Regions from separate parts of the Limnohabitans sp. Rim8 genome, predicted to be linked through region 2. Evidence: riboswitches for the same ligand, from Rfam matches in the RefSeq annotation. Region 2 holds a riboswitch; the other holds the start of a gene.
What was found. Region 2 has a riboswitch for thiamine pyrophosphate ahead of Q1M54_RS04665 (3-oxoacyl-ACP reductase). Riboswitches for the same ligand answer to the same signal wherever they lie in the genome.
Positions count from the first base shown of each region.

Region 1: another riboswitch for thiamine pyrophosphate. It lies ahead of Q1M54_RS07180 (sodium:solute symporter); the one in region 2 lies ahead of Q1M54_RS04665 (3-oxoacyl-ACP reductase).

Region 1 covers NZ_CALPTI020000007.1:123,345-139,333, forward strand. The annotation lists gene Q1M54_RS07160 (FAD-dependent monooxygenase) at 1-489, opposite strand, end outside; gene Q1M54_RS07165 (tripartite tricarboxylate transporter substrate binding protein) at 486-1,487, opposite strand; gene Q1M54_RS07170 (thiamine pyrophosphate-requiring protein) at 1,519-3,261, opposite strand; gene Q1M54_RS07175 (aldehyde dehydrogenase family protein) at 3,270-4,715, opposite strand; gene Q1M54_RS07180 (sodium:solute symporter) at 4,899-6,281, opposite strand; TPP riboswitch at 6,271-6,380, opposite strand; gene Q1M54_RS07185 (branched-chain amino acid ABC transporter substrate-binding protein) at 6,449-7,741, opposite strand; gene tsaD (tRNA (adenosine(37)-N6)-threonylcarbamoyltransferase complex transferase subunit TsaD) at 7,861-8,910, opposite strand; gene Q1M54_RS07195 (substrate-binding domain-containing protein) at 9,012-9,701, shown strand; gene cobA (uroporphyrinogen-III C-methyltransferase) at 9,829-10,614, shown strand; gene Q1M54_RS07205 (NAD(P)/FAD-dependent oxidoreductase) at 10,666-11,931, shown strand; gene rpsU (30S ribosomal protein S21) at 12,084-12,296, shown strand; gene Q1M54_RS07215 (GatB/YqeY domain-containing protein) at 12,410-12,856, shown strand; gene Q1M54_RS07220 (DMT family transporter) at 12,894-13,784, opposite strand; gene pmbA (metalloprotease PmbA) at 13,798-15,195, opposite strand; gene yjgA (ribosome biogenesis factor YjgA) at 15,299-15,958, shown strand; gene mog (molybdopterin adenylyltransferase) at 15,951-15,989, shown strand, end outside.
Region 2 covers NZ_CALPTI020000004.1:180,204-196,192, reverse strand. The annotation lists gene Q1M54_RS04695 (metallophosphoesterase) at 1-639, opposite strand, end outside; gene Q1M54_RS04690 (DUF3293 domain-containing protein) at 724-1,152, shown strand; gene Q1M54_RS04685 (hypothetical protein) at 1,156-1,899, opposite strand; gene Q1M54_RS04680 (hypothetical protein) at 2,121-3,059, shown strand; gene Q1M54_RS04675 (hypothetical protein) at 3,122-3,763, shown strand; gene Q1M54_RS04670 (hypothetical protein) at 3,916-5,265, shown strand; gene Q1M54_RS04665 (3-oxoacyl-ACP reductase) at 5,363-6,124, opposite strand; TPP riboswitch at 6,169-6,259, opposite strand; gene Q1M54_RS04660 (YiiX/YebB-like N1pC/P60 family cysteine hydrolase) at 6,260-7,024, shown strand; tRNA gene Q1M54_RS04655 (tRNA-Val) at 7,753-7,827, opposite strand; gene dnaQ (DNA polymerase III subunit epsilon) at 7,935-8,645, opposite strand; gene fdx (ISC system 2Fe-2S type ferredoxin) at 8,662-9,000, opposite strand; gene hscA (Fe-S protein assembly chaperone HscA) at 9,034-10,899, opposite strand; gene hscB (Fe-S protein assembly co-chaperone HscB) at 10,916-11,431, opposite strand; gene iscA (iron-sulfur cluster assembly protein IscA) at 11,456-11,779, opposite strand; gene iscU (Fe-S cluster assembly scaffold IscU) at 11,781-12,167, opposite strand; gene Q1M54_RS04620 (IscS subfamily cysteine desulfurase) at 12,215-13,432, opposite strand; gene iscR (Fe-S cluster assembly transcriptional regulator IscR) at 13,460-13,996, opposite strand; gene uvrB (excinuclease ABC subunit UvrB) at 14,136-15,989, opposite strand, start outside.

The sequences.
Region 1 (15,989 bases), on a different contig from region 2:
CCCGTCGGCCGCCAGCAATCCATCGGCGGTGTGCTGCGAGCCGTCGTTCAACTCAAAGCTCACCTCAGAATCTGTGCTGTGGGCTGCAACCACCCGAGCATTCAAGCGAACAGGCTGGTCCGAGCGGGCATTGAAGGCATCCACCAGCACCCGGTGCAGGTCACCCCGGTGCACCATCCAATACGGCGCACCAAAGCGGGCCAGACAGTCTTCGCCCAAGTCAAAAAGCTTCCAGCGCTGGCCGGTGTTCCACATCCGGATTTCTTTGCCCTGCGCTTGGCTGACACAGGTCTTTAAAGCCGACTCCAGGCCGAGCGCCTGCAAAACCCGAGAGCCGTTGGGCGAAATTTGCAAACCTGCACCCAGCTCACCCAGTTGCGAGGCTTGCTCGAACACATCGACTTTGAAGCCCTGCTGGAGCAAAGCCAGTGCTGTGGTCAGACCTGCAATACCCGCCCCGGCAATGGCGATGCGCTTTGGCATGCTCATTGGGCCTTGATGTTGTTGTCTTTGGCCACTTGGGTCCACAAAGGAATTTCGGTGGCAATGGTCCGCGCGAATTCGGCGCTGGTGCCACCCACCGGACGGATGTCGAGTTTGGCCATGCGTTCGACCACATCGGGCAAGGCCATGATGCGGGCCATCTCTTCTTGCAAGCGCTTCACGATGGGCGCAGGCGTACCAGCCGGAGCCAACAAACCACTCCAGAAGTTCACCGCCAAATCGATGCCCTGCTCCTTGAGTGTGGGCACCTGCGGGTAGCTGGCCAGGCGCTGCTCGGAGGTGACGGCCAAGGCACGCAGCTTGCCCGACTTGACCAAAGCCGCAATCGGGCCAGAGTCGATCAAGGTCATCTGCACCTCTTGGGTCAGCACCGCGTTGATGGATGGGGCGCTGCCTTGATAGGGCACGTTGAGGGCTCTCAGACCCGATTTGGCTTTGACCAACTCCATGACCAACTGAAAGGATGCCGAGGGGTAGGAGTAGTTGGTTTTGTCGGCGTTGGCTTTGGACAGAGCCACCAACTCATTGAAGGTCTTGGCGGGTGAGGCCTCATTGACGGCCAAAATCATGGGAAAAGAGCCGGCCATCGAAATCGGCACCAAGTCGGTGATGGGGTTGTAGCTCAACTTGGCCACCAAAGCTGGGTTGAAGACAATCGGGCCGCTCGCCGCCATCAGCAAGGTGTAGCCATCGGCCGGCGCTTTGACCACAAACTCGGTTCCGATGGCCGCACCAGCACCGGGTCTGTTTTCAACCAACACGGGCTGTCCCAAAGAGGGCGCTAATTTTTCAGCCACCACGCGGGCCAAAATGTCATTGGCCCCACCCGGCGCATAGGGCACCACAATGCGCACGGGTTTGTTCGGCCAAGCCGCTTGTGCCCAGGACAAAGCCGGGGCCAATGCAGCGAACGATGCGGCCAAAGACAAGGCGGCTGTGGCCAGAAGCTGACGGCGTGAAGGCATGTTGTAACGAGTTTTCATGGGTTGTCTCCTGTTTTATGGGCAATGAAAATCAAATCTTGGCGACCGAAGCCACCAGCAAGGCTGCTCGACCTTGGTCCAAGGCTTGCAGGCAGCGGCCGATGGCCGCAGGCAAGTCTTCTGGCCGAGAGACGCGCTCACCATGCGCACCAAAGGCTTGGGCCACTTGTTCAAATTGACGTTTTGAACCCTTGAGTCGGGCTTGGAAATCACCGGCTTGTGCCGCAGGCCCATCGGGGTGCACGCGCAGCACGGCTTCTTTGACGGCTTGCCAGCCGCCGTTGTCCAGCACCACGGTCAAGATCGGCAAGCCTTGGGCTTGCGCGACCGCATAAACCGATGTGGGGGTTGAAAAATGAAAACCGCCATCGCCCTCTATGTGCACCACCCGGTCATGGGGCCTGGCCAGCTTGACGCCCAGCGCCATGCCAGCGCTGTAACCCAAGCCACCGCCCGCACCGCCCAGAAAGCTCATCGGCTGCGTGCGCGGAATTTGCTGCAACACCGCGGGTGAGTTGCGAATGGCTTCGTTGATGACCACATCGTCAGGGCGCAGTTGCAAGCCAATTTGAGCGCACACCCATGCAGGGTTCAAGGCATCGACTTGGCCAGGCTCTTGGGCAGCGGCCGCCACCTTGCCTAAACGCTGCTTGTGCTGCGCGGGCCATGCGGCCATGCGCTGGGCCACACGCTGGTGGAAAGCCTCATCGGCCAACGCCACAACTGCCTTGTGCAAGTCTGTCAAGGCTTGGGCGCAGTCAGCTGGCCAGCGCACATCGCTGGCAAAACCCCAGCTCGGGAAGTCTTTCTTGATGGGGTCAACATCGATATGCACCCAGCGTGTGTCCTCTCTGGCGCGCGTCTGGTGCGGCAACCAAGGCACATCGATGTCCAACAACAAACCCCAATCGGTCTGCGGCAAGAGTGGGGTCGGGTCGAAGCCAAAAAAGCAAGGCGAGTCGCGCGACATGCACAGCCAACTCGGGCTGAACTCCACCACGCGGATGCCACACAACTGCGCCAATGCCTCGAGGGCGTGCACCGCCTGAGGCTTGCGTCCTAAATAAGAGGTGATGACCAAGGGGTTATCGGCAGCCATCAGTTCACGCGCGATTTGCAAAGTGGCTTCGGCAGGCAAGGCCCCCATGCGCACCGCGCCATAACGCTCGGCCGAGTAAGACTTGACCTGTTCATGCGCCCAAGGCTGGATCAAGGTCTCTCGCGGCAGCGTCAAATAAACCGGGCCGGCAGGCTCGGTGTGCATGACACTGTGCGCGCGGCGCACCACCTCTTTGGCCACCACACCAGAAGGCAGGTTGTACTCCCACTTGACGTAGGGGCGCACCAAAGAAGCGATGTCAAAGGGGTCTTGCACATAGTGCACATAGTTGTCACGCGCACCGGGCACTTCGGCGTGCAAGGCATAGGGCGATTTGCCCGCCATGAGCAAGACCGGCAAACGGGCACGCATCAGGTTGTGCATGCCCATGGCCGCATTGGCAGTGCCAGCGTCGACGTGCACCATGACGCCCTGTCCCTGCCCTGTCACGGCCGCATAACCACCCGCCATGTGGATGGCCACGTTTTCGTGCGGACACAGCACCACCTCCGGCATGGGCTGGCCTTCGGCTTGCAAGCGGGCCATTTCGTCAATCAAGGTGACGTGGTCGGTTCCCAAATTGGAAAACAAATAACGGATGCCCGTTTCTTGCAAACCTTCTAAGAAAAAGCGGGCCGTGGTGCTGTGTGGGGTGGCGTTTGTCGGCGAAGTCATTGGCGCGATCAGTCGTTACAAGGCATGAACACATGCTTGGTTTCCATGAAGTCGTTCAAGCCCTCCACGCCGTGCAAACGACCGAATCCGCTTTGGCGGTAGCCACCGGTTTCGATTTCGGCAAACAAGCGGTTGTGCGTGTTGACCCACACGTTGCCAAACTTGATGCGACGCGCCACGTTGCGGGCCGCCCGGAAATCCCGCGTCCACACAGAAGCGGCCAAACCGTATCGGGTGGCGTTGGCGCGGTGCACCGCATCGTCATCCGACTCAAAATGTTCCAATGTGATGAGTGGGCCAAAGATTTCGTCCTGCACATAGTGGCTGCTCAGGTCTTGCGTGGCCACCAAACTCGGCGTGATGAAAGCACCACCGCGCGGCGTATCGGTGGGCACCATACCGGCCAACAAAATGCGACAGTCTGGGCTGGCCGAACGCACTTCACCCAAGATACGGTCCCGGTTTCGCACGTCGATCAGGGGCCCCATGGCCGAGCCCGGCAAATGACCCGGGCCGGCCTTGACGCTGGACAGGGCTTGCGCCAGTTGGGCCGAAAAATCAGCGGCAATCGACTCGTGCACCAGCACACGGCTGATCGCCGTGCACATTTGCCCGGCCATGACGCACGCACCAGCAACGATGCCGCGCACAGCGGCGGGAATGTCGGCATCGGCACGCACGATGGCCGGTGCTTTGCCCCCCAACTCCAGCGACAAGCGGGTCAGGTTCTTAGCCGTTGACAAGGCAATTTGTTTGCCCACATGGGTCGATCCGGTGAAACTGATGACGTCCACCTCGGGGTGCGCACACAGGTGCTGCGTGGCCTCGCTGCCCTGCTCCACAAATGAATGGATGACGCCAGCCGGAATGCGCTCATCGGCCACCAAGCATGCCATGACCTGGGCATGCACCAACGCGGTTTGGTGTGCGGCCTTGATCACCACCGTACACCCCGCTGCCAGTGCCGGGGCCAAAGATCGCACCAACAAAGTCACAGGGGCGTTCCATGGCACGATGATCGCAGCCACACCGATGGCTTCACGTTCGATGTGCGAATAGACCTGCGGCTCCATTTCGATCACACGCCCGAACAGGTTGCGCGCCAGTCCGGCGTAGTAACGCAACTCAGATATACCGGCCATGACTTCGCCCTCGGCCTCGCGCTGCAACTTGCCATTGAGCTGTACCAAGGTCTGCACCACTTGCGCCTTGTTCTGCTCCAAACGGTCTGCAAACAAGCGCAGCACATCGGAGCGCAGCTTGGGTTGCTGGGCCCATGAGGTGCCCTCAAAGGCAGCACGGGCGCTGGCAATGGCTGCGTCAACCTCTTGCACCGTAGCGGCCACAAAATGCGCCGCCACCTCACCGGTAGCTGGGTCGATCGAGTCACCCCGCATTTGGGCAGCATAGTCCTTGACCCATTGACCGTGGATGTAGTTTTCAGCAGTTTGCATGGCGCAAGGCTTTCCATGTGACAGACCGGCAGCACCCCCATGGGTGGCCAGACGGTCAGGTTTGAGCAACCGGCACCCCAGTGGCACCGGCAATAGTTAGCATGCTAATCAATTTTTCAAACGAACACCAGCAACCCACGCCCGAGCGTGGCTAGGGTTAAACCCTGATCAAGTGGGCCGGCTTCAAGCCAAGCGCTTGTGCGTTGGAGGCCGCAACCCAGCCAACACCAAACTCACAATGGTTGAGGCCAACAAGGCCCCGGCAAACGGGGCGAGGGTGGGCACGCTGGTGGGGAAACTGGCCGCCAAAAGGCCTGCAGACAAACTGCCCCCGCTGACCCAGCCGGGCAACACGGCGCCCAACAGCCCCGCCACCGCGCCTGCGATGGCCGCTGTGGGTGTCATGCGCTGCCACAGGCCCAGTAAAACCGGCACCACCGCGGTGGCGCAAAGCAAATCGGCAATCAAGAAAAGGCGCAGCACCGACAAACCTTGCAGCGACACCCACACCACGGGCAGCATCAGCAGCACGGTGATCCAGCGGGCAGCGCCCAACGAAACTTGTGGCCGGGCCGTGACCACCAAAGAAGCAATACCGCTTTGCAGTGTGTCCACCGATGAGGCCACCAAGGCCACAGCCAGCACCAGCACGGGCAAAGCCAACCAAGACGGTGCATCGGACAACAAGGCAAAGAAGGGAATGGGTGGAGAGCCCGGGTTCTTGCCCATGGCCATGCAGAGCATGCCCAAAGCGCCCATGGCCAACATCACCGGCAGGGTGAGCAGGCCGCCCAACAAAGCCCCTTTGCGCAACTCTTTGTCGCTGCGTGCCGACCACACACGCTGCCAATAACCTTGGTGGAAAATATTGGCGGCTGTGACAGCGATCAGCAGTGTCAAAGCCACGTTGATGGACACCTCAATCGGCGCTGTAGGCCACGGCTGTGTGACGGCGTTTTGGGGCAAGCTGAACAGCGTGACACCGATCACGATGCCCAGCAGCGCCAACAGCAACCAAGCCTGCCACCGGTCGGTGACCATGCTGGCACGCAGTCCGCCCCATGTGGTGTAGATCAAGGTGGTCACCGCCACGGCGACGATGACCACGCTGCCGGGCAACTGCGACAGCAAACCCGTGATGGCGCCAATCGCTGTCAGCTCGGCGGTGATGAAACAGAGCATGTACAAGATCGACAAAGCTGTGACCCACAGGCGCAAGCCTTGGCCAAAACGTTCTTGTGCAAATTCGGCAATGGTGCGGCCTTGGGGCATTTGTTGGCGAATGGCGGGCCCTAACCAAGCCAGAAGCAAAAACGGCAACGCCGCAGACAGCGCGTAACCCACCAAAGCGATGGGCCCTACAAACGCGCCGATCTCGGGCGGGACAAACAAAATCCACGCACCCATGCCGGATGCCAAAAATGACAAGCCCAAAGCCGTAGAGTTTTGCGAGCCCCTGGCGGTGAGGTAGTCGTCAAGACTGGCCACAGGGGTTCGGTCGCGCAGGGCGACCCAGATGAAAAAGACAAGTGCCGCAAAGATTGCGGCCGCAGTGGCGTACAGCATGTCGCGCTTCCTCCGCCGGTATGAGCCGGATCAGGTTCCAGGGTCAGCGTCGAGACAGACGCAATCTCAGCTCCTTTCGGAACTCCCCTGGCGACGGGTTGATAAAAATGATGAGATGTCCCTTTTGAAGGGACGGTGGATTCTAGGTCATGTCGGTCGGGCCAGACTCAAGCGCCGCTGGGGCGCGCCATCTTGCAGGTGCTGGGCATGCGGGCTTGCTCAGCTTTGATTTGGCGCACCACCCTGAAACCATAACCCGAACCTTCGACATCAAAGGGCACGCCGGGTGTGCCTTGCTTGGCCATCACGCCCACCACCAAGGGTTGCTGGAACTGGTGGTCCTCGGCCCGCATCGTGCCTGTTTGTCCAGCGATGCTGACACGGGCTTTTTCGAGTTGCAAGGCCACGGCCACCGGTTCGGTGTTCCCTGCCCTTTCGAAGGCTTGGGCCAAGGCCTCGATCATCAGTTGCATGCGCACATGCACATAGTCCTCAGACGGTTTGGGAAAGCGCTGCCGAAACGACTGGTAAAACTGCTCGCTGGTCGCACCCGGCACGTTGGGCAACCAGTCGGCCACGGCAATCACCCGGTCGACACCCGATTCGCCAATGGCAGCGGGCGCCCCCAAAGCGTTGCCGTAAAAGGTGTAGAACTTGCCCTCGTATCCGGCTTCACGCGCGGCCTTGACCAAGAGCGTCAAGTCGTTGCCCCAGTTGCCGGTGATGACAGCCTGTGCGCCACTGGCTTTGATCTTGGCCGCATAAGGCAAAAAGTCTTTGACACGGCCCAAAGGGTGAAGCTCATCACCCACAATTTTGACGTCAGGCCGTTGCAGCCCCAGTTGCCTGCGCGCTTCACGCAAGACCGCTTGGCCAAAGCTGTAGTCCTGACCGATCAAATACGCCGACTTGACCATGGTGTCGCCTTTCAGAACCTCCATCAAAGCCGCCATGCGCATGTCGGCGTGGGCGTCAAATCGGAAGTGCCAAAAGCTGCATTTTTCGTTGGTCAAAATCGGGTCTACCGCCGAGTAATTCAGAAACAAGACTCGCTTGGCCGGCTCGCGCTCGTTGTGCTTGTTGATCGCGTCGATCAAAGCTGCCGCGTTGGCCGATGAGTTGCCTTGCAAGACCACGTGGGCACCATCGTCAATCGCCGACTTGAGGGCCGACAAAGCCTCTTCGCTCTGCCCTTTGCTGTCGTAACGCTCCAGGACCATCAAACGCGAGCCTTGGGCCGTTTTGACGCCTCCTCGCGCATTCACCCGCTCGACCGCCCAAGCGATGTTGCGCACCACCGCTTCGCCGGTGTTGGCAAACGGACCACTCAGACCCTCAATCATGGCCAGCTTGATGGGCGCGGGGGTCTGGGCTTGGGCCAGCGCTAAAACGGGAACAAAACACAAGGCAGTCAAACCTGCCATCCAAGTGCGGCGCGAAATAAAGAGCAATGAATGCATGGAAAAAAGAACCGGAAACCGGCACACACAAAAAAGAAGCGGAGTGTAACCAGTGGCGTGGCGCAAACTAGGGTTAACCCGTATTCGTGCAGGGCTTGTTCAGCCTGCGTCGAGGCGCATCAAGAGCCGACCAGATCGTGCAGCGGCCAGCGCGGCTTCACATCGAAGCTGTAACGCGCCTCGGCGGTTTGAGTGCCGGCTTGCAAGCGCATAGCGGCGGCCATGGCGATCATGGCGCCGTTGTCGGTACACAGGTGCAACTCCGGGTAGTGCACGCGCACCTGCGCTTTGGCGCAAGCAGCGTTGAGCTGCGCGCGCAGTTCGCGGTTGGCCCCCACGCCCCCTGCCACAACCAAGCGCTTCATGCCGGTGGTTTTGAGTGCAGTCATCGATTTTTTAACCAGCACTTCGACAATCGCCGCCTGGGTGGATGCCGCCAAGTCAGCCCGCTCGGGCGCGCCTTCAGTATGCGCGGCGGGGCCAATTTTTTGGCTTTGGGTGAGCACCGCTGTTTTGAGACCGGCAAAAGAAAAATCCAAATCGCCGCTGTGCAGCAAAGGCCGTGGCAGCTTGTAGGCCGCCGGGTTGCCCTGCTCGGCCAAACGCGACAACCCTGGGCCACCGGGGTAAGGCAAGCCCATGAGCTTGGCCGATTTGTCAAAGGCTTCGCCTGCGGCGTCATCGATCGTCTCGCCCAGCAATTCGTAACGGCCCACACCGTCCACCCGCATGAGCTGCGTGTGACCGCCCGACACCAGCAGAGCAATGAACGGAAACTCAGGCGGGTCAACGCTCAAAAACGGCGACAGCAAATGGCCTTCCAAATGGTGAACGCCCAGCACCGGCTTGCCCAAAGAGGCCGCCAGTGCACAGGCCACGCCCGAACCCACCAAGAGCGCGCCGGCCAAACCCGGGCCCCGGGTGTAGGCCACCACGTCGATGTCGGCCAAGGTGGCACCGGCCTCGGCCAGCACTTGGCGGGTGAGCGGCAGCACACGGCGAATGTGGTCACGGCTGGCCAGCTCGGGCACCACACCGCCATAGGCCTGGTGCATCTCGATCTGGCTGTACAGTGCGTGCGACAAGAGGCGCGGCAAAGCATCGCCTGTGGTCACGACCAAGGCCACACCGGTTTCGTCGCAGGAGGATTCGATACCCAAAATTTGCATGCTCTGTAGTTTAAGCGGGGCACCCCAGATGGCTTGCCGCTTGGCCATAATCCATGACTCAGCGCATCCTCCGCCCTACTTCGATCAACCCCTGCCCCCCTATGACCACACTCCGACTGATTTCCTCCATGGCCACCAAACCGCTGCTGGCCGACTTGGTGGCGCTGTACCGAAAGCACAACCCGGATGTGCAGGTTCTGGTTGAATCGGTGGGCGGGGTTGACGCGGCCAAACGCGTCCAGGCGGGTGAGGCTTTTGACGGCGTGGTGCTGGCCAGCGACGCCATCGACAAACTGATTGCCAGTGGTCATGTGCTGACCGGCAGCCGGGCGGATTTGGTGCTGTCGGGCGTGGCGGTTGCCGTGCCTGCAGGTCAAGCGCTGCCTGACATTTCGACCGAAGCGGCCCTCAAAGCGGCCATTTTGGCTGCCCCATCTTTGGGGGTTTCGACCGGCCCCAGTGGCGTTCAATTGGCCAAGCAATTTGAGGTCTGGGGCATCACCGAGCAGATCAAAGACCGCATCGTGCAAGCCCAACCCGGCGTGCCTGTGGGCGCCCTGCTGGCACAAGGCGAAGTGGCTCTGGGCTTTCAACAGCTCAGCGAGATGCGGGGCGTGGCAGGCATCAACGTGCTGGGCCCCCTGCCCGAGGCGGTACAAATCACCACCACGTTTTCGGGCTCGGTGGCGACCAGCAGCACCCAGACCGAAGCCATGCGGGCTTTGTTGGCGTTTTGGACATCGCCAGCGTGCAAAACCTTGAAAGAAGAACACGGCATGCAAGCCGCCTGAAGGTCGCCACAGCTGGGCCCGCCAACGGCCTGCGTCATTTGCTTTATGCCAATAAAGTATTTGGCGCAAGCATTGTTAGATCAGAAAATTGGATCGATTGATTGACTGATCTGATTTTTGAACGCACATGAGCCCTCACTTTGCCTCCCGCTGCACGTTGGTCGGAGCCGGTCCTGGCGACCCTGAACTGCTGACCCTCAAAGCCGTCAAAGCGATTGCCAACGCCACCTTGTTGCTGGTGGACGACTTGGTGAACGATGCTGTTTTGGCCCACGCCTCACCCACCGCACGCATTGTCCACGTCGGCAAGCGTGGCGGCTGCCAAAGCACGCCTCAGGCCTTCATCGACAAACTGATGATCAACGCCCTGCACGAGGGAGAACGCGTGGTGCGCCTCAAAGGTGGCGACCCCTTCATTTTCGGCCGGGGCGGCGAAGAGGTGGAGCACCTGCGTGCCGCCGGCATCGATGTGGAGGTGGTCAATGGCATCACCGCGGGCCTGGCGGGCCTGAGCAGCTTGGGCGCTTCGCTGACACACCGTGAACACGCCCACGGCGTGGTGTTCGTCACAGGCCACGCCAAACCTGGTGACAGCGGCACCGACTGGCCCCAACTGGCGGCCACCGCAAGGCAGGCCAAACTCACGCTGGTCATTTACATGGGCGTGAGCAGCCTCGAGCACATCTGCCAGGGCTTGCTCAGCGGCTTGCCTGCCCAAACGCCTGTGGCAGTGGTGCAAAACGCCAGCTTGCCCACGCAGCGCGAGGTCCTGACCACACTGGGTGAACTGGTGCATAACGTACAAAGCGAACGACTGCAAAGCCCCAGCATCATTGTGGTGGGCGATGTGGTGCAAGGGGCCCGGGCTTGGCAACGGGTTGATTCCAACCCCTCGGTGCAGCGGGTCGCCTGATCCTGCAGACGTCGTGGGTTGTGGGCGCTTGCCCCCTTACACTCCTTCGCCATGAGTACATGGGATGTGGTGATCGTGGGAGCCGGGGCTGCCGGTTTGTTTTGCGCGGGCTTGGCGGGCCAGCGCGGGCTGAAGGTGTTGGTCATTGACCACAGCGACAAAATCGCCGAAAAAATCCGCATTTCAGGCGGCGGGCGCTGCAATTTCACCAACCGTTTGCTCGACGCATCGGCCCCGCAAAAGCACTTCATCAGCCAGAACCCGCACTTTTGCCGCTCGGCACTGTCGCGCTACACACCGCAAGACTTCATCGATCTGGTGCAAAAACACGGCATCGCTTTCCACGAAAAACACAAAGGCCAACTGTTTTGCGACCACACGGCCGAAGACATCATCCGCATGCTGCTGTCCGAGTGTGCCGCAGGCGGCGTAGACATCCGCTCAGGCTGCAGCGTCCAATCGGTACAAGCCGAACCTGGTGAACCTGCACCTTCGGGTGAAAGCACCCGGTACACCCTTGCCACCAGCGATGGCCACCTGCAGACCACGTCTTTGGTGGTGGCGACAGGCGGCTTGTCCATCCCCAAAATCGGCGCCAGCGACTGGGGCTACCGCATCGCCTGCCAGTTTGGCCTGCGCCTGGTGGCGCAACGCCCCGGGCTGGTGCCCTTGACTTTTGATGGCGCCGCTTGGGCGCCCTATGCACAATTGTCCGGTCTGGCCTTGCCCGTGGGCATCGAGACGGGTGAGAAAAAGGCCCGAATGCACTTTGACGAGGACCTGCTGTTCACGCACCGGGGCTTGTCCGGGCCGGGCGTTTTGCAAATCTCGAGTTACTGGCAAGAAGGCACGCCAATCCGCCTGAACCTCGCGCCAGACATGAACCTGCCAGAGCGTCTGCAAGAGGCCAAATTGCGCTCCAAAAAGTTGTTGGGCAACGAGCTGGCCACCCTCGTGCCCAGCCGCTTGGCCGAAGCCTGGGTGAGCCAAGAGCCGGCCTTGCAACGCACTGCTGCCGATGTGCCCGACAAGGCCTTGCACAAACTGGCCGAAGCACTGTCCAAGTGGACGCTCACGCCCACGGGCAGTGAAGGCTACAAAAAGGCCGAAGTCACGTTGGGCGGGGTGGACACGCGCGATGTGTCATCGCAAACCATGGAGTCCAAACAACCGGGCCTCTACTTCATTGGCGAGGTGATGGACGTGACGGGTTGGCTGGGCGGTTACAACTTTCAGTGGGCCTGGGCCAGTGGCCATGCGTGCGCAGAGGCCTTGGCAGAGGGTGCTTTACCCCTTTCAAAGGCCAATAACGCCTGAATTTTGGGATTTCATGGCTATAATCACAGGCTTTGCTGGCAAACCCCCGTCTGCCAAATACTAGTTCGTGACGGGGATCCGCCGTAACTGGCTTTCAAGGGCCCGATCTCCCTTGCTTGCGCAGCCGGCACATTTTTGGAAACTTTGATTCAATGACCACCATCCGCGTGAAAGAAAACGAGCCGTTTGACGTTGCCCTGCGTCGCTTCAAGCGCACCATCGAAAAACTCGGCCTGCTGACCGACCTGCGTGCCCGCGAGTTTTACGAAAAGCCCACCACTGAGCGCAAGCGCAAGAAGTCGGCCGCCGTCAAGCGCCACTACAAGCGCGTGCGCAGCATGCAGTTGCCCAAGAAGATGTATTGATCTTCTGATTTGTACGACCTGACAAGGTCTGCAAACAAGCCCGCTGGAGGACGCTCAGGCGGGCTTTGTTGTTTCTGATTTCCTTTTTTAAATTGCCATTCTTGGAGCCTTTCATGAGCCTGAAAGAACAGATCACCGAAGACATGAAAACCGCGATGCGGGCCAAAGACGCCGAACGTCTGGGCACCATCCGCTTGCTGCTGTCGGCCATGAAGCAAAAGGAAGTGGACGAGCGCATCGAACTGGACGATGTGGCCGTGGTGGCCATCGTGGACAAACTCATCAAACAGCGCAAGGACTCGATCGCCGCTTTTGAACAAGCTGCTCGACAGGACTTGGCCGACAAAGAAAAAGCCGAAATGGCTGTGTTGTTGGCTTACCTGCCTGCACGCATGTCGGCCGAAGAAGTCACAGCGGCCGTGCAGGCCATCGTGGCCAAGTTGGGTGCCAAAGGGCCAGGTGACATGGGCAAGGTGATGGGCGCCGTCAAAGCCCAGTTGGCGGGCAAGGCCGATATGGGCCAAGTGTCCGCAGCGGTGAAGGCGGCGCTGGCAGGCTGATGCGCCAAGGGGGCTGATGGATGGGCTCTGAAGGCAATCAGGCCTGCAAAATCAGCGCAGCCCCGGCCACAGCCAAAACCGCCCCACCCCAAGCCCCCCAAGCTGGGCGCCGGCGGTACACACCCCACAGCAACGGCAAAAGCAAGATGGGGGTGAGTGATGAGAAAATGCCGACCAAATTGGCCTGCCCGGTATGCAGCGCCTGCAAGATCAAGGTCATGCCCAGTGCCATGGCCACCGCGGCACTGGCCCAGGTGTTGAACAAGGTCTTCGCATCCAACGGGTTTTGCACTTTGGCCACTTGAGCCCCGGCCCACAGCAGCGCCAAGTGCGCCAAGAAACTGGCCGAGGTGCGCACCGCCGAAGCCGACACCGTATCCACCCCTGAGGCCATCAAGGGCTTGATCATCAAGGTGGCCACCGACTGGCACAAGGCCGCCACCAGCCCCAGCACAACACCTGTCCACAAAGACCCTTGGGTGTTTTCCCAAGCATGGGTCTCGCTCTCGCGGCGGCCCCACACAATCGCCACCATCACGCCCGAGACCAGCAAGCTGCCACCCACCAAAGTCCAACCCCACAGGGTCTCGCCCAAAAACAGCCAGGCCAGCAAAGTCGAGAACAAGGCATGTGTGGCAAACAGCACGCCACTGCGGCGGGGCCCCAAACGGTTCATGCAGGCAAACAGCGCGGTGTCGCCAATGAAGATGCCAATCAAGCCCGACAAGGCCAGCAAGGCCACGCTTGAGGCATCCAAGCTGCGCCATTGCCCGGTGAACAGCGCCAGCGCCCACAGCAAGGTCAGCGCAAAAAACAAGCGCCAGCGGGTGAAGGCAAACGCACCCATTCGGCTGGAGGCCGCAGCCGAAAACAAACTGCCCACCGCCCACGACAAAGCGGCCAGTGCCGCCAAAAGTTCGGCCTGCACAGCGCGGCAGGCCTTAGCTGCCTGCCAGCTTCATGCGGTTGACCAAGATGGAGCCGGTGGATTTGGCCCCCATGTTGTAGGTGTCAGCGCCCACCGCCTCGATGCCCATGAACATGTCTTTGAGGTTGCCCGCGATGGTGATCTCGTGCACCGGGTAAGCGATCTGCCCGTTTTCCACCCAAAAGCCGCTGGCCCCGCGTGAATAGTCACCGGTCACGTAGTTCACCCCCTGGCCCATCAGCTCGATCACGAACAAGCCCGTGCCTAACTTTTGCAGCATGGCGTTGAGATCGTCACCCGGTTGTGTCAGGCGCGAAGTCATGGACAGGTTGTGCGAACCGCCCGAGTTACCCGTGGTCTTCATGCCCAATTTGCGGGCCGAATAGCTCGACAAAAAGTAGCCCTCCACACGGCCGCCCTTGACCACTTGGCGGCGCGCCGAGCGCACGCCTTCGTCGTCAAAGGGCGAACTGCCTTTGCCGCGCAAGATGAAAGGGTCCTCTTCGATGTCGATGTGCTTGGGGAACACCTTTTTGCCCAAGGAGTCGAGCAAAAAGCTGCTCTTGCGGTACAGCGCCCCGCCGCTCACGGCCTGCACAAAACCGCCCAGCAAGCCTGCCGCCACAGGCGACTCAAACAGCACCGGGCATTCGGTGGTGGCGATCTTGCGCGCCCCCAAGCGGGACAAGGCGCGCTCTGCGGCGTAACGGCCCACCGCGTCCACAGAAGCCAACTCGTCGGCTGAGCGCATCGAGGTGTACCAGGCATCGCGCTGCATCTCGGCATTGCGGCCCGGCAACTTGGCGATCGGTGCAACCGAGACGCTGTGGCGCGAGCTGGCATAACCACCCCGAAAGCCATGCGTGTGGGCGCTGAAAAAGTGGCTCTGCTGGGCCGATACGGCCGCGCCGTCGCTGTTGGTGATGCGGCGGCTGGTTTTGAGCGCTGCGGCTTCGCATTGCAAAGCAATGCGAGCGGCCTCTTCGCTGTTGATGCTCCAAGGATGGAACAAATCCAGATCGCGGTGGTTCGTTTCGATGTCGGCCTCATCGGGCAAGCCGGCAGTCGGGTCTTCGGCGGTGAAGCGGGCGATGTCATAGGCCGCTTGTACAGTCCGCTCAATGGCTGCCTTGGAGAAATCCGAGGTGCTGGCATTGCCCCGGCGGTGGCCCACATACACCGTCACGCCCAGCGACTTGTCACGGTTGCGCTCCACGTTTTCCAGCTCGCCCTTGCGCACACTGACCGACAGACCGCAACCCTCTGAAGCCTCGGCTCCTGCATTGGTGGCACCCAGTTTTTTGGCATGCGCCAAGGCGGTGTCGACCAAGTCTTCAAAATGGTCGCGCGAGTAACTGAAACCGTCGTGGGCATGCGCATGTGTTGCGGTGGCGGGGGCGTTTTTATTCACAGAAAGAATCTCGAAAAAATGGCGGACGCTGGGCCCGCAGTGGCCGCTATGATACTTGTCACCCAGCCGCTTGCGCTGCATACAAGAACGAGTTTCCCCAGTCATGTCCCGTAAACCCAAAAAAGGCTATTTCGTCCGCGGTCAGTTTGTTGCCGAAGGCAGCGAACTCGACCTGGAGTACAAGCGCGAGCTCAAGGGCGGCCTGGATGGTCCGAGCCGCACCGAACTCAAGCGCGAAAGCACCGAACTGCAAGAACTGGGTACCGCATTGCTCACCCTGCGCCGCGATCTGATGGATGGCCTCGCTTTGCCCGACAAACTGGTCGATGGCCTGGCCGAAGCCAAACGCATCACCAACTTTGAAGGCAAGCGCCGTCAGATGCAGTTCATCGGCAAGCAAATGCGTCTGCTCAGCCCCGAAACCCTGCAGGCCGTGCGCGAAGCCCTCGATATTCAACGTTTGGGCAGCGCCAAAGACACCCAAGCCCTGCACCTGGCCGAAGCCTGGCGCGACCGCCTGATCGCCGACGACGCGGCCGTGGGCGAATGGCTGGCGCACCACCCCCAAACCGACATCCAGCAACTGCGTGCCTTGGTGCGCCAGGCCCGCAAGGACGCCGTGCCCGTGACCAACGCGGCCGTCTCTCAAGGCCTTGCACCGCGCCAAGGCCGTGCCTACCGCGAGCTCTTCAAGCTGGTGCGCAGTGTGCTGACGGACGGCCAAAGCGATGAGGCCCCTGAAGAGGAATCGGAAGATGAGTGAATCCCAGTTTGATCCCATCAAGATTGGCATC
Region 2 (15,989 bases):
GTGCGTATGACCCGCAAGGCAAAGGTCAAACCGTTGATTGGCCATGCGTTTGGCAACATCAGCTTTGTCAAAGAATTCCGGTGAATGTTGGACCAACACAGTCAATGCGTCTTTGCTTGGCGCGCGAGTGTCGAGCAACTGCAGATCTGGCTGGCCTGCTGTGTCGTCGTCCAAACCCATGACGACAAGGCTACGGCCACCACGCGAAAAAGTCCACCGCTCGTTGAGCAAAAGCTGGCCACCCGAAGAAGCCAGCATGCTTTGCAAGCCGAGGAAATCCAAGCCGCTCCAGTGCTCCCAATTGCCCGGAACCAACAATACCGGTACAGGCGCGAAGGCCCGCACAAACGATTGCAGCATCGGCAGCGCATCGGCACGGTCAACCGCATCGCCCGACAAGATCACGACATCAGGCGCAAGCGCAAAGAGCTGTTCAGCTAGACCTTGTTCATGGGCACCAAAAGCCTTGAGGTGCAAGTCTGAAATTTGAACCAAGCGGATGGGCTGCAGATCGGCAGAGGCGCGCAGGTCGTGCCGGACAACAACAACTTGCTTTGCCCCCAAAGATGCTGAAACAGCAAAAACAGTAAGTAAGGCTGTGACCAAAACACCAAGCCAAAGAATGCGGGGAATTTTCATGCAGTCATCTTGCCGCAATTTAATTGATGGCCACAAATATAGGCGAATAGATCAGAATCAGTGATGAAACAAATGGATGGATTCATGAAACACGCGATACCCGCTGAGCTTTTGCAGGCCTTCAACGAGACCGAGTACATCGTTCACTACGAACGTCCTTTCACCTTGCACATTGGTCAGCCTTGCCCTGAACTCAAAGCGCTCATGGCCGAGCACAACGCCTTGAGCGCGGTCTTCATCACTGCCTGGAATCCGTTCAGCCAAAACCTGCCAGCCAAAGAAAACATAGCGCGCCAAAACGAGCTCAAAGCCAATCTCAAAAGGCGCGGCCTGATCTGCATTGATGGCATTGGCAAACACCCTAGCAACAACTGGCCAGGTGAGGCCAGCGTATTAGTACTGAACCTGGATCTGGAAGCAGCTAAGTCACTGGCACGGCACTACGAGCAACACGCGTTTGTCTGGGTTGTCAGTAGTGGCTTACCAGCGTTGATAGACCCGCAAAACCACTAAAAATCAGTACCTGGGAAATACACCCTCGCATGCATTCGAAACCAAGCCCTGCCCCTTCCTGACCAACTCACTGACTGTGTGACCCATCTTGATGTGCTTGTCTGTTTGCTCTTTTGGCGTTTCACCAATTTTGGTCATGGCCTTGGGATTTAGTCGCATCTGTTCTCCGATACGCCATAGCTTGGAACTGGGTTCATTTCGCTTGAACGTGTCATGTGCTTCAAGAACGTCCAGGTTCAGCTTGATAGCTTCGGGTGTGATGCGGCTTTTGTATATTGACCAAGACTTGGGTGCCGAAGAAAGCATGCCGCTTTGCCCCTGAAGCAGTCGCATCTGCTCAACCAGAAAACTGACCTCATCACCAACCAGTTCCGCCGGTGTTTCATCATCGGCATCCAAAGTGATACGGCAACTGGATGTTTTTCGCTGTGCTACTACTAAGCGCACTTTGAATGTGGCAATGCTGCACCCAAAGTTTTGGCAACCACGTTCGTGCCACCACTCACGCAATGTCAAATGTTCCAAGCAACCAAAGAGCTTGAAGGTATTGGCTGCACCCTGTGAACCAAAGATCCCAGTTCGGCAGTTCTGAATGTACTGCTTGGACAGCTTCAGACATCGAAACCAGACTTCCAAGTAACCGCCATAAATGAATGGCTCACTCCCAGCGGCGGTCATGCCACCCGAAGCAATCGCCTGCATCAATGGCTTTCCACCATTAGCAGATATCTGAGTTTCCAACTTCATTTTTTCGAACCCCTCGAAAAAAGGAACTGACTCCCTGTCCCAAAACCTAACCTCAGCGTGTCGCACCAATCCTGGTCGACGGAACCCATGGTTATGAAATTTAACAGGAGTTTGAAATGAACTTAGAAAACGCAAACAGCGCCCCTCTCACGGCTAATGGAGTTGCCGTCGGACTCACAGCGCAAGCCTCATCTGTGGATGAATTCTCATTTGGTCTTTTGATGAACCGCGCATTGGGCGGCTCGGACAAGCGTCGACCCAGTGACAAAAGTGCCAACGAAGTACAAGTGGACATGATTTTGGGACAGGCTCAAAACCTGGCCAAAATGAATGACCAGTACGTAGAGACCTACGTAGTGCGAGGCACCAAAGAGCTTTATGCCCTGCTGGGAGCAATCTACAGCTATGCCCTGCAAATCAACGAATCCGTTTTGAAAGATCACATCCTGCAGCGCATGCGCGAACGCCTTGAGAGCGAACACGACGTCAAGACACAAGCCAACACACCTTGGCTCACCACTGTGCTGCGCTTCATCTTGCCCACAGATCGTCAAACGGCCTATACCTACTCAAAGGTTTTGCAGGTGGCACACGACGAGAACTTGGCTGCGCAAGAGCTTCCCAACTACATCAAAGAGCGCGGCGGCATTGCCAAAATCACCGCCACCAAAGAAGACGCGGAAGCAGCCAAGGCCGTGAAAACTCACAAAGAGGCCAAGACACAGATGTTGCGCAAGATCCTGCTGGCAAATGCCAAACAAGCTCAAACGATTGTGCAAGTGGATGACAAATTTGTGTTGAACACAGTTGAAGAGGGAAAGAAGGAAGGCACCTTCGAGTTTGCCGTCTGTGTCAATCCTATAGGTCAAGAGCGACGTGTTGTGCGCTTCATCAAATTGAACGAAGCCATGGAAACACAGATCTTGAACATGGTGGCAGAAGCCAGTGTTTCCGACGATTTGGCGACAACACAAAACAACCTAGATGTCTTGCGCGAAAAACTGGGCATCACATCTGGCTGGGGCATGCAACCTGGTGACAAGGGCTATCAGCCTGCCGGACTGCCTGCCCTCAACTCTGCGGTTCAGCCGGAAGCCATGATCAATGCACCTATGAATTCTTCGATTGCAGGCGTCACGGTCAAGGAAGCGATGTTTTAACTATACGCCAGATCCCCAGACTGGATCGGCTGGGGATCTATCAAAACCAAAAGGAGAACCCAATGAGCGATTTTTTAGGACCCCATGGCAAAGCCACTGTGATCTTGATGCGAGCACACTTTGACTCTGAACTTCCAAAATTGAAGGACTTGAAAAAGCTTCTTCATATTCCAGATGGACGGTATTACAAGAGTGGTGGGCGGAACTATTCATCAACGCATAGGCTCGAAAGGCTGCTAAACGTTTTGAGCGAAATCAGAGGCGAGGAACGTGACTGGCAACGCTACAGCAGTTCCGACTATTTGATAACTGTTGCGCAGGTGCACTCGAACTTATTCATGACTCTAAAGTATTCGGCACAGGTTGTTGACGGCTTCAATCTTACAGATGCATGCATGGACGAGTTAGATCGATTGATGAGCGCATACAGCAGTGTCTGCTCCATGAAAAGCGACGTGGAAAACATGTGGTCGACTTTAGAGAGAAACAAAGAGAGAGCCATCAAGGTTGGAATTTCAGACACCACTATCCTGAATCCAAACATTCCGAATTTGCAAAGTATTTTGCATGGCTATGGTGACGCCGAGTATCTGAAAGCAACCAGTGAACTTAAAGACTGGTATGAAAAGTACCGCTGGAAAGTCGGAGCTCCCAAGTCCACATCTTCATCTGACGAACCTGAAGATGAGACTGAAACTGTGTGATCAACGTCCTGCAAATGGTTGTCAAATTTGCAGGACGATTTTCTAAGCCAATGATCGTCTAAAAGCCACAGATCAACCAGAGCCCTGCCGCGATAGGTTGACTGGTCAGCTGTTCAGAAAACAAACTTTATGAATTCAGCAGAGAAATTGACATGCCACGCGCCATTGAACCTGACTCACACGAACGGCACAGGTCTGTGCCCATCAAGGAAACTATCACACGAATTCCAGGTTACCCACGCAAGCTGGTGATCTTCAAAATTCCAGCGTCCAGCTACTGGTGGGTCAGGTATTACGCCGAGAGCCACATCTTCAAACGCACCACCAAGACCGAAATCAAGCGTGACGCGTTGGAAGCGGCCAAGCGCTTTTACGACGACATAACCATACGCATAAGAGGTGGCAATTTTGAAGGCTTACCGATTGAGGTCAACGCCGCAGAAGTTGTGACTTTCGCCAAGGCCACCAAGATGCTGATGGACAGTGAATTGGCCAAGCTCAATCGCAGCCAGCTTTCCAAGATCAGTTACGACAACATGCAGCTGCGCTACGACAAACACATCCTGCCCTTTTTCGGCCAAACGGATGTGCTCAGCATCAACTACAAGATGCTGGACGAATTTTTGCAGAAGCTCTCCAACCAAGTGCCTAAGCTGAGTGTTTCAACACTGGGTGCCTACATGGGTCTCACGCGCAAAGTTTTGCAGCACGCGGCCAGACACAGCTTTATTCAGCACATTCCCGAATTTCCAAAGGTGGGCATTGAGGACAAGCCGCGAGGCTGGTTCAATGTGGGCGAGTACAAAGAAATTACCAAGGTGGCCAAAAAACTGGCTGGCAAGAAAGTCGAGTGGCGAGCACATTCAGAAGAAACAAAGGGCTCCTACTTTTGCGAGCCTGGTGGCAAGTTGGGACCTGCTGACCGATTGATCAAGCGCATCGAGATGACCAAGGACTTGGCAGACCTGATCGTGTTCATGGTCAACAGCTACATCCGCCCTACTGACATTCGCAACATGCAGCACAAGCATGTGGAGATCATTCGACGGGAATGGACTTACCTCAGGCTCAGCCTGCCACCCAGCAAGGGGCACACTTTTCCCATCACCACCATGCCATGGGCTGTGAAAGTTTATGAACGCATTAGGCGTCGACAGGTGCTTGAGCTGGGCCGTGACATCCACCCCGAGGACTATGTGTTCATGCCCGAAGCGGCATCACGCGACAACGCCATGAAACTGCTGGCAAGGCAGTTTGAAATTGTGCTGGAAGTCACAGGCTTGAAGCTGAGTACTGCTGGCGAAACTCGTACCTTGTACAGCCTTCGCCACAGCAGCATCATGTTCCGATTGATGTTTGGTCGAACAGTGGACACATTGACCCTGGCTCGCAATGCACGGACCAGCCCAGAAATGATTGATCGCTTCTACGCCGCCCCACTGCAGGGTGAGATGAACGTGGGAGAACTGCAAAGCAAGCGGCGTCCACGGCCTTGGGAATAACGGATTAGAGTTGACGACTGCTATGAAACAGTCGCAGTCTTTCGTCGCTGACTGGGGTTCTCAACAATTTTTCGCCCGGTAGTTCTTGTTTCCTTAATTAGTTCATCACAAGTCCACCATCCACGACAAGGTTCTGTCCGGTTACGCCTCGAGCCAAATCACTTAACAAGAAAACGATCGCATCGGCCATCTCCGCTGGCGTGGTGACATGGCCCAGCGGCGTGCTCTGGGCAATCAGGTCAAACACAGCGTCCGGTGTGGCTGCGCTGGCGTCTGTCTTGCGCAGGAGCCCGCCTGAGACCATGTTGACGCGAATACCTTGCGAACCCCATTCTTTGGCCGCTGTGCGGGTAAGCGCTAGCAGCGCTCCTTTAGAGGCTGTGTAGTCGTGGTAAGGAACGACAGGGTTCTGAAACAAGTTGGTACCAACGTTGACTACTGACCCTTTTCCCGCTTTGCACATGCCCTCAAAGCAGGCCTTGAGGGTATTAAGGCTACCACCGACCGTTCCCTCCAGTTGCTTGAGCATCACTGCCCATTCAAAGGCCTCGAGCTTATCGCGGGCATCACCATTGAACTGATAGTCTACGAGCGCGTTATTCACCAGACCCGTGACCGGTCGGCTCGCCCATTCTTGACCTTTTTGGATCATCTGCTGAACGGCAGCCAAGGAACGAACATCGGCTTGTACCGCCAGCGCTCTTGAACCCAATTCTTCAACTAGATCAGACGCCATGTCAGGGCTGTTGAAGTAGTTGACCACCACCCAGGCGCCTTCACGATGAGCGGCACGCGAAACCGCTGCACCTAAACCACGGCTCGCTCCCGACACCAACACCAGTTTATCTTTCAACAGCATTTCAGTTCTCCAAAAGGAAGGTTCAAGGCAGCAAGAAACCTGACCCAACAGAGAGTCAGCTTCCCTACGCTGGCATGATCCAGATCAGGTTCAAAGGGTACGTCTCAGCCCCTTAGGGCGCCCCTAGCTAATGCGCTGCATCAGACAGCACTTGTTGATTGTGGCATAGCTGCCTACCTCAGCAAAGAACTGGACATCGACGGTACTGCCCCTCCATCCAACCCACTGCATTTACAAACCACTTTACGAACCGGCGATGTGCTCCTGGTAGAAGGCAACACTCGGATCAGTGGTGCCATCAAATACCTGACCCAGTCCACCTGGTCTCATGCAGCGCTTTATGTCGGCATGAACTTCGACCCCAGTGCACCCGAAAACCACTGCCTAATTGAAGCAGACACCGTTCATGGCGTTCGCAGCACCGGACTTGAAAAATTTACAAATTTACACACCAGAATCTGCAGGCCTATTGGCCTTAGTGAGCAAGAGTGCGCCTTGGTTGCACGGGCTGCTATTGAAAAAATTGGCCATCAATATGATCTGCGCAATGTCTTTGACCTTGCCAGGTACTTGCTACCGACTCCGCCTGTACCAACACGTTTTAGGCGGCAGTTGTTGTCGCTTGGAAGTGGAGATCCCACTCGGGCGATATGCTCGACGCTTATTGCACAAGCTTTTGAAAGTATTCGCTATCCCGTCATTGCTTTGGACTCAGCGTCATCAAAGACAACAACTGACTCAAAAAGCTACTCGACACAACTATTTCACCCGCAACGATTCAAGCCGAAGCATCATTCGCTGCTAACGCCCAGAGACTTTGATGTGTCGCCCTACTTTGCAATCATCAAGCCTACTGTTGAGTGCGGGTTTGACTTTCGCAACCTCGAGTGGATTGAATGAGGGCTCTGGTGAATTTGGTCATACATTTGACGAGTCTACCAATGGAAAACCCATGTGTGCATTTAAACTAACCTGATAATGAAGTTGCTGCCCACAGATCAGCATCATGGTCAAACACAAAACAAACATAGCTTTTGTTTCAACCACAGTACACAATGAGCCAATGAGCAACTACCAAGAAACCAAAATAGCTGCTGACGGCTTGCATTACAAGATCAAATAAGGTGGTTCGCTCTTCAAAGATTCTTCCAATGGCATGACCATCAGTTGCTACAAGTGCGGGCTGCACAAACCCAGGTCCATAGGCATGTTCCGGATATTGATCAATTAACGCATGTTCATGTGCGGCGAGTGCATGCCGTCCAATTCTGCATAAGGCAGTGCTCCTTTGCAGCTGGCACCCGTGCGGGCATCAAAAAAGCCCTACAGCGCGTTTTTAGTCAGGTTCGCTGGGCTGGGTAGCTGGAGTCATTTCAAAACAAACGTAGCGTTTTTTCAAGCCGAGAACAGCGCCTGCTGCGTCTGCGCAGAGGCAAAAACCAATGCCGCATTGACACCATGTTGGTGTCAATGACAACAGATTGAATTGGGGGTGTTTGACTGTTCCGAAATCTATGAAAAGACATCGAAAAATCTATGAGAAGTAGTAAACCCGGACCATACTACTTTGAACACAAGAAAAAGCACCTAGATTTTCATCTAAGTGCTTGATTTCATTGGGAATTTTTTGGTGGGCGATGCAAGTTTCGAACTTGCGACCCCTGCAGTGTGAATGCAGTGCTCTACCCCTGAGCTAATCGCCCTACGCCGTTTGGCGAAGAACGCGATTATGACATGAAAACAAGCTCCATTTTCTGTCAATCACACGAAAAGTGCAGCCCCAAGAATGGTGTTTATCCATGCAGGTGGCTCATGCCAACTGCATTTGTCGCCACACGGTTTTGCCACCACTTGACTTGTCAAGTTGCTGCAGCACCTCTTCATGCGCAGCCACCTCTTGTGCGTTGGCCGACAACACGGGCAAGACAAACTGACTCAGATCCGTAGCGATCACCACAGTCTTGGAATCGCTTGGCGCATCGCCTGCATCGATCAGCAAGGCCTCTTGGCCCCGCGTCATGTTGATGTAAACATCGGCCAGCAACTCGGCATCGAGCAAAGCGCCGTGCAAGGTGCGACCTGAGTTATCCACTTCAAGGCGGTCGCACAGTGAGTCCAAGCTGTTGCGCTTGCCAGGGAACATCTCCTTGGCCATGGCCAAGGTGTCAATCACACCACTGACATAAGCCTTCAAAGGCTTTTTACCCACACGTTCCAGTTCCTTATTCAGGAAACCCACGTCAAAGGCCGCGTTGTGGATGATCAGTTCCGCATCGGCGATGTAATCGAGGATTTCATCGGTCAGCTGTGCAAACTTGGGTTTGTCGCGCAAAAACTCGTTGCTGATGCCGTGCACCTTGAGCGCGTCTTCATGGCTGTCGCGCTCGGGGTTGAAGTAAAAATGCAGATTGTTGCCGGTGAGTTTGCGGGCGAACAGTTCCACACAACCCAGTTCAATGATGCGGTCGCCGCCTTCGGCCGATAGGCCTGTGGTTTCGGTGTCCAAAACGATTTGGCGCATGGCTTGCAGCTCCAGCTCAGTGCAGTTCTTTGGCGTGGTTGACGGTATAGCGCGGGATCTCGATCACCAAATCGCTTTTGGCCACAAAGGCCTGGCAACTCAGGCGTGAGTTGGGCTCAAGGCCCCAGGCACGGTCGAGCAGGTCTTCCTCGGTTTCTTCCATCTCATTGAGGCTCTTAAAGCCCTCACGTACCACCACATGGCAGGTGGTGCAGGCTGCGCTCATGTCGCAAGCGTGTTCGATGTTGATGTGGTTGTCGAGCAGTGCTTCGCACAAACTGGTGCCTGCAGGCGCAGTAATTTCAGCACCGCTGGGGCAGTACTCTGGGTGGGGCAAGATTTTGATGACGGGCATAGGTGTCTTCCAGATTCGAAGCAGTGTGGGCTTTTACAAGGCCTGGATGTTTTGTCCAGCCAGCGCTTTTTGGATGCTGTGGTTCATGCGTTCAGCGGCAAAGGCCTCGGTACCCTTAGCCAGAGCCTGGGTGCAGTCTTCCAAAGCTTGGGCGTCTTGCTCGGTTTGGATTGCAGCTTGCAGCGTGGCCATCAACGCGTCGATGACGCTGCGCTCATCTGCTTGTAACAGTTGACCATCGGCGGCCAAGGCGCTGCGCGTGGCCAGCAGCATGCGGTCAGCGTCCACGCGCGCCTCGACCAAAGCTCGAGCTTTCATGTCGGCTTGGGCAGTGGTGAAGCTTTCTTGCAGCATGCTGGCAATTTGATCATCGCTCAAACCATACGAGGGCTTGACGTCGATACGGGCCTCGACTCCACTGATTTGTTCTTTGGCACCGACGTTCAACAGGCCATCGGCATCCACAGTGAAGGTCACGCGAATGCGGGCTGCGCCTGCGGCCATAGGCGGGATGCCACGCAGTTCGAATCGGGCCAGACTGCGGCAGTCTTGCACCAGATCGCGCTCACCCTGCACCACATGCAGCGCCAGCGCGGTCTGACCATCTTGGTAGGTGGTGAAATCTTGCGCCATCGCGGTGGGGATGGTCTGGTTGCGCGGGATGATGCGCTCGACCAGGCCACCCATGGTTTCGATGCCCAGCGAGAGCGGGATCACATCGAGCAGCAGCAATTCGCCAGCGGCGTTGTTGCCCGCCAGCTGGTTGGCCTGGATGGCCGCACCCAAGGCCACGACTTCATCGGGGTTGAGGTTGTTGAGGGGAGCTTGGCCAAAAAAGTCGGCCACCGCCTGCTGGATTTGCGGCATGCGGGTAGAGCCACCCACCATGACCACACCTTGCACGTCTTCTTTGGCCAGTTGCGCATCGCGCAGCGCTTTGCGCACAGCCGTGACGCAGCGGGCCGTCAAGGCTTGAGTGGCTTGCTCGAAATCGGTGCGGCTGAGTTGCACCGACAAAGCACCAGTGGACAAAGCCACATTGAGGCTGGTCTTCTCTGAGCTGGTCAAGGCCTCTTTGGCAGCACGGGCAGATGCCTTGAGCAGTGTTTTGTCTTCGGCAGTGACGGCTTGCAAGCCAGGCTGCTGGACCATGGCAAAGTCGGCCAAGGCTTGGTCATAGTCGTCGCCACCCAAGGCCGAGTCACCCCCGGTGGACAACACTTCGAACACGCCTTGCGTCAGGCGCAAGACCGAGATATCAAAGGTGCCACCGCCCAAATCGAACACCGCGTAAACACCTTCGCTCGCGTTGTCTAGGCCATAGGCAATCGCTGCTGCCGTGGGTTCGTTGATCAAACGCAACACGTTCAAGCCCGCCAACTGGGCGGCGTCTTTGGTGGCTTGACGTTGGGCATCGTCAAAGTAGGCAGGCACGGTGATGACAGCACCATACAAGTCGTCGTTGAAGGTGTCTTCGGCACGGTACCGCAAAGTGGCCAAAATCTCGGCACTGACTTCGACAGGTGACTTGGGGCCTTGCACCGTCTGGATGGACAGCATGCCTTGCTCGCTGGTGGAAAACTCATACGGCAGCTTGCTGCGGTCGACGATGTCGTTCAGGCCACGGCCCATGAAGCGTTTGACCGAAGCGATGGTGTTGACCGGGTCGGATGCGGCAGACTGCACTGCTTCAAAACCGATCTGGCGACCCTGCCCGGGCATGAAACGAACCACAGAGGGCAAGATGACACGGCCATCGTCATCGGGCAAACACTCGGCCACGCCGCTGCGCACCGAAGCCACCAGCGAATGCGTGGTGCCCAAATCGATGCCAACGGCAATGCGGCGCTGGTGGGGGTCGGGCGATTGGCCCGGTTCGGAAATCTGCAGTAAGGCCATGATCAATCGGGAAAATTCAGGTCAATCGGTCGAGTTTAGCGTTCACTTCTTGCGTGAAGCGCTCGATGAACATCAACGCCCTCACCTGCCCCACGGCCTGAGCGGGGTCTTTGGCCTCATCCAGTAGATGGGCCAGTTCTTGCTGCACGCGGCGCTGCTCATCGGTTACAAGGTCAGCCAAGGCTTCCAAGCCCTGAGCGCTGTCGGTGTCGTCTAGGCTTTCACGCCACTCCATCTGCTGCATCAAAAAAGAGGCAGGCATGGCGGTGTTGTTTTCTGCTTGCACAGGTGCACCCAGCAACTCGCACAAATAGGCGGCACGTTTGAGCGGGTCTTTCAGGCGCTGATAGGCCTCGTTGATGCGCACCGACCACTGCATGGCCACGCGCTGGGCGGCGGCTCCCTCGGCCGCAAAGCGGTCGGGGTGGGCTTCGCGCTGCAAGGTTTTCCAGCGGGTATCGAGTTGAGCGCGGTCCTGCTCGAACTGGACCGGCACATCAAACAGCTCAAAATCGTTGGCTTGCAGCGAGATCACGCGTAGGAATCCAAATTGGGCTCACACGCGGAAGGATTCACCGCAACCGCAGCGGTCACGCTCGTTGGGGTTGTTGAAGCGAAAGCCCTCATTCAAGCCCTCGCGCACGAAGTCGAGCTCGGTGCCGTCGATATAGGCCAGACTTTTAGGGTCCACCAGCACCTTGACGCCGTGACCTTCAAAGACCACGTCTTCCGGGGCGATCTCGTCCACATACTCCAGCTTGTAAGCCAGGCCAGAGCAGCCTGTGGTCTTGACCCCCAGTCGCACACCGACACCCGAGCCGCGTTTGGCCAAGTAGCGGGTCACATGCCGAGCTGCGGCAGCAGACAGTGAGATGGCCATGTCAGTTCAGGTGTTTCTTTTTGTAGTCGTCCACCGCCGCCTTGATGGCGTCTTCGGCCAAGATAGAGCAGTGAATTTTGACGGGAGGGAGCGCCAGCTCTTCTGCGATCTGGCTGTTCTTCAGGGCCGCGGCTTCGTCCAGCGTCTTGCCCTTGACCCACTCGGTGACGAGTGAGCTGGAAGCGATGGCTGAGCCGCAGCCATAGGTCTTGAAGCGTGCGTCTTCGATCACACCTGTTTCTGGGTTGACCTTGATTTGCAACTTCATCACATCACCGCAAGCGGGGGCGCCGACCATACCGGTGCCCACGCTGTCGTCGCCCTTGTCGAAAGAACCGACGTTGCGGGGGTTTTCGTAGTGGTCAACCACTTTTTCAGAATATGCCATGGTGATTTCTCCGTATTCAGTTCAATGTGCGATGGAAAAAAGTCGAGTCAGTGGGCAGCCCACTGGATGGTGCTCAAATCAATGCCGTCCTTGTGCATTTCCCAAAGGGGGCTCAAGTCGCGCAGCTTGGCCACGTTCTCGCGGATGGTCTTGATCGCGAAGTCAATTTCTTCTTCGGTGGTCCAGCGGCCAATCGTCATGCGCAGGCTGCTGTGGGCCAACTCGTCGCTGCGGCCCAAGGCGCGCAAAACGTAGCTGGGCTCAAGGCTAGCCGACGTGCAAGCCGAACCCGACGACACCGCCAAGCCTTTGATGCCCATGATGAGTGACTCGCCTTCGACGAAATTGAAGCTCATGTTGATGTTTTGTGCCACGCGCTGCGTGGCGTGACCGTTCAAAAACACCTGCTCCATGTCGCTCAAGCCATTCATCAGGCGATCGCGCAAAACACGGGCTTTGGCGTTGTCTTGGGCCATTTCAAGCTTGGCAATGCGGAACGCCTCGCCCATGCCCACGCATTGGTGCGTGGCCAAAGAGCCCGAACGCATACCGCGCTCATGGCCGCCGCCGTGCATCTGCGCTTCAAGGCGAATGCGGGGCTTGCGGCGAACATACAAAGCGCCAATGCCCTTGGGACCATAGGTCTTGTGCGAAGCCAAGCTCATCAAGTCGATCGGCAACTGAGCCAAATCGATATCGACCTTGCCCGTGGATTGCGCTGCATCGACGTGGAACACAATGCCTTTTTCGCGGCACAAATTGCCAATCGCAGTCACATCCTGAATCACGCCAATCTCGTTGTTGACGTGCATCACGCTGACCAAGATGGTGTCGGGACGAATGGCGGCTTTGAGCACATCCATGTTCAGCAAACCGTCCTCTTGCACGTCAAGGTAAGACACCTCAAAGCCCTGACGCTCCAGCTCGCGCATGGAGTCCAGCACTGCCTTGTGCTCTGTTTTGACGGTGATCAGGTGCTTGCCGCGTGACTTGTAGAAATGCGCTGCGCCTTTGAGGGCCAGGTTGTTGGACTCGGTTGCGCCGCTGGTCCAGACGATCTCGCGGGGGTCAGCGCCGATCAGGTCAGCCACTTGCTCGCGGGCTTTTTCAACGGCGGCTTCGGCTTCCCATCCCCAAGCGTGGCTTCGGGATGCGGGGTTACCAAAGTGTTCACGCAACCAAGGCACGATGGCGTCCACCACGCGGGGATCGCAAGGGTTGGTCGCGCTGTAATCCAGATAAATGGGGAAATGCGGTGTGGTCATGGTCTGGTCTTCTTGAGAATCAGGAAATCAGGATTTGGCGAACATATTGCCCAGGTCAAACACCGAGTTGGGCACGTTGACACGAATTGGCTGGCTGATCGGCATGGGGGCAATAGCACGCTTGATGCTGGGCTTGATTTCAACCACCAAGCCTTTGGCCAATTGGTCATCCACCAGCTTTTGCAGGGACACCGAATCCAAAAACTCGACCATTTTGGAGTTGAGGGAGGCCCACAAATCGTGTGTCATGCAGCGGCCATCCCCGCCGTTGCAGTTTTCTTTGCCACCACAGTGGGTGGCATCAATGGGTTCGTCCACTGACAAAATGATGTCCGCTACCGTGATTTCGGTGGATTTACGGCCCAAGGTGTAGCCGCCACCAGGTCCACGGGTGGACTCGACCAAGTTGTGGCGACGCAGCTTGCCAAACAACTGCTCCAAATAGGACAGCGAGATCTGTTGGCGCTGGCTGATGGCGGCCAAAGTCACGGGACCGGCGTCTTGGCGCAAGGCCAAATCGATCATGGCGGTGACGGCAAAACGGCCTTTGGTGGTTAAACGCATGGCAGACTCCTGAAGTGGGTGGGAGCTTGGTCCATCACCCGCTTGAGCGGGATCCCGACTAAACGAGTCAAGTATAAACCAATCCCGATCAAATCACTCGGGTTATAGGGTTATCGAGCCAGCGCCTTGAAAACTCAAGTCAGGCGCGGATCAAAGGCAGGATGTTGTCCCCGCCAGTGGCACCAAAAGCCTGCTCTTTCAAGATGGTCAACTGGTCGCGCACCTGAGCGGCTTTTTCAAACTCCAAATTGCGGGCGTGCTCCATCATTTGCTTTTCCAGCTGTTTGATGGCGCGTGCAATGTCTTTCTCACTCATGTCCTCGACCTTGGCCCGTTGCATCGCGGCTTGCTCCAAGCGTTCAGCTTCTTTGCCCGACTTCTCGCTGTACACGCCGTCGATCAGGTCTTTCACCTTTTTGATGATGCTCTTGGGCGTGATGCCCATCGCCTCGTTGTGGGCCACTTGCTTGGTGCGGCGCCGCTCGGTCTCGCCCATGGCTTTTTTCATGGACTCGGTCATGCGGTCGGCGTACAAAATCGCCCGGCCGTTCAGGTTTCGTGCCGCACGGCCGATGGTCTGAATCAAGCTGCGCTCGGAGCGCAAGAACCCCTCTTTGTCGGCATCCAATATGGCCACCAACGAGACCTCTGGAATGTCCAAACCCTCCCGCAGCAAGTTGATGCCCACCAGCACATCAAACGCCCCAAGGCGCAGGTCACGCAAAATTTCTACCCGTTCAACGGTGTCTACATCGCTGTGCAGGTAGCGCACTTTCACGCCGTTGTCGCTGAGGTAATCGGTCAGCTGCTCGGCCATGCGTTTGGTCAGCGTGGTGATCAGCACGCGCTCTTGCTTGTCCACACGGATGCGGATTTCTTGCAGGACGTCGTCCACTTGGTGGGTGGCGGGCCGCACCTCAACCTGTGGGTCGACCAGCCCGGTGGGGCGCACCACCTGTTCAACCACCTTGCCCGAATGCGTCTTTTCATAGTCGGCAGGAGTCGCTGAAACAAAGATGCACTGGCGCATGCGCTTTTCAAACTCTTCAAATTTGAGCGGCCGGTTGTCCAGCGCACTGGGCAGTCGAAAGCCGTATTCCACCAGCGTGGTCTTGCGGGCCCGGTCGCCGTTGTACATGGCATTGAGCTGACCAATCATCTGGTGGCTCTCGTCCAAAAACATGATGGCGTCGGGCGGCATGTAGTCGGTCAGTGTGCTGGGAGCGTCGCCTGGTGCTGCGCCCGACAAGTGCCGGGTGTAGTTTTCAATGCCTTTGCAGTGGCCCACTTCGGACAGCATTTCTAAATCGAACCGGGTGCGCTGCTCCAGGCGCTGGGCTTCAACCAGCTTGCCCATGCCCACGAGTTCTTTCAGGCGTTGGGCCAGCTCGATCTTGATGGTCTCGACCGCCGCCAGCACTTTGTCACGGGGCGTTACGTAATGGCTGGACGGGTAGACCGTGAAGCGCGGAATCTTCTGCCGGATGCGCCCAGTCAGTGGATCAAACAGCTGCAGGCTGTCGATTTCGTCGTCAAACAACTCAATGCGGATCGCCAGCTCAGAATGCTCGGCCGGGAATACGTCGATGGTGTCACCGCGCACCCGGAACTTGCCCCGGCTAAATTCCATGTCATTGCGCTGGTACTGCATGCGAATGAGCTGCGCGATCACGTCGCGCTGTCCCAACTTATCGCCGGTGCGCAGCGTCATGATCATGCGGTGGTAACTCTCGGGCTCACCAATGCCGTAGATGGCGGAGACCGTGGCCACGATCACGACATCGCGCCGCTCCATGATGCTTTTGGTACACGACAAGCGCATCTGTTCGATGTGCTCGTTGATGGCCGAGTCTTTTTCGATGAACAGGTCACGCTGGGGCACATAGGCCTCGGGCTGGTAATAGTCGTAATAGCTGACGAAGTATTCGACCGCGTTCTTAGGGAAGAATTCGCGGAATTCACTGTACAGCTGCGCAGCCAAGGTTTTATTGGG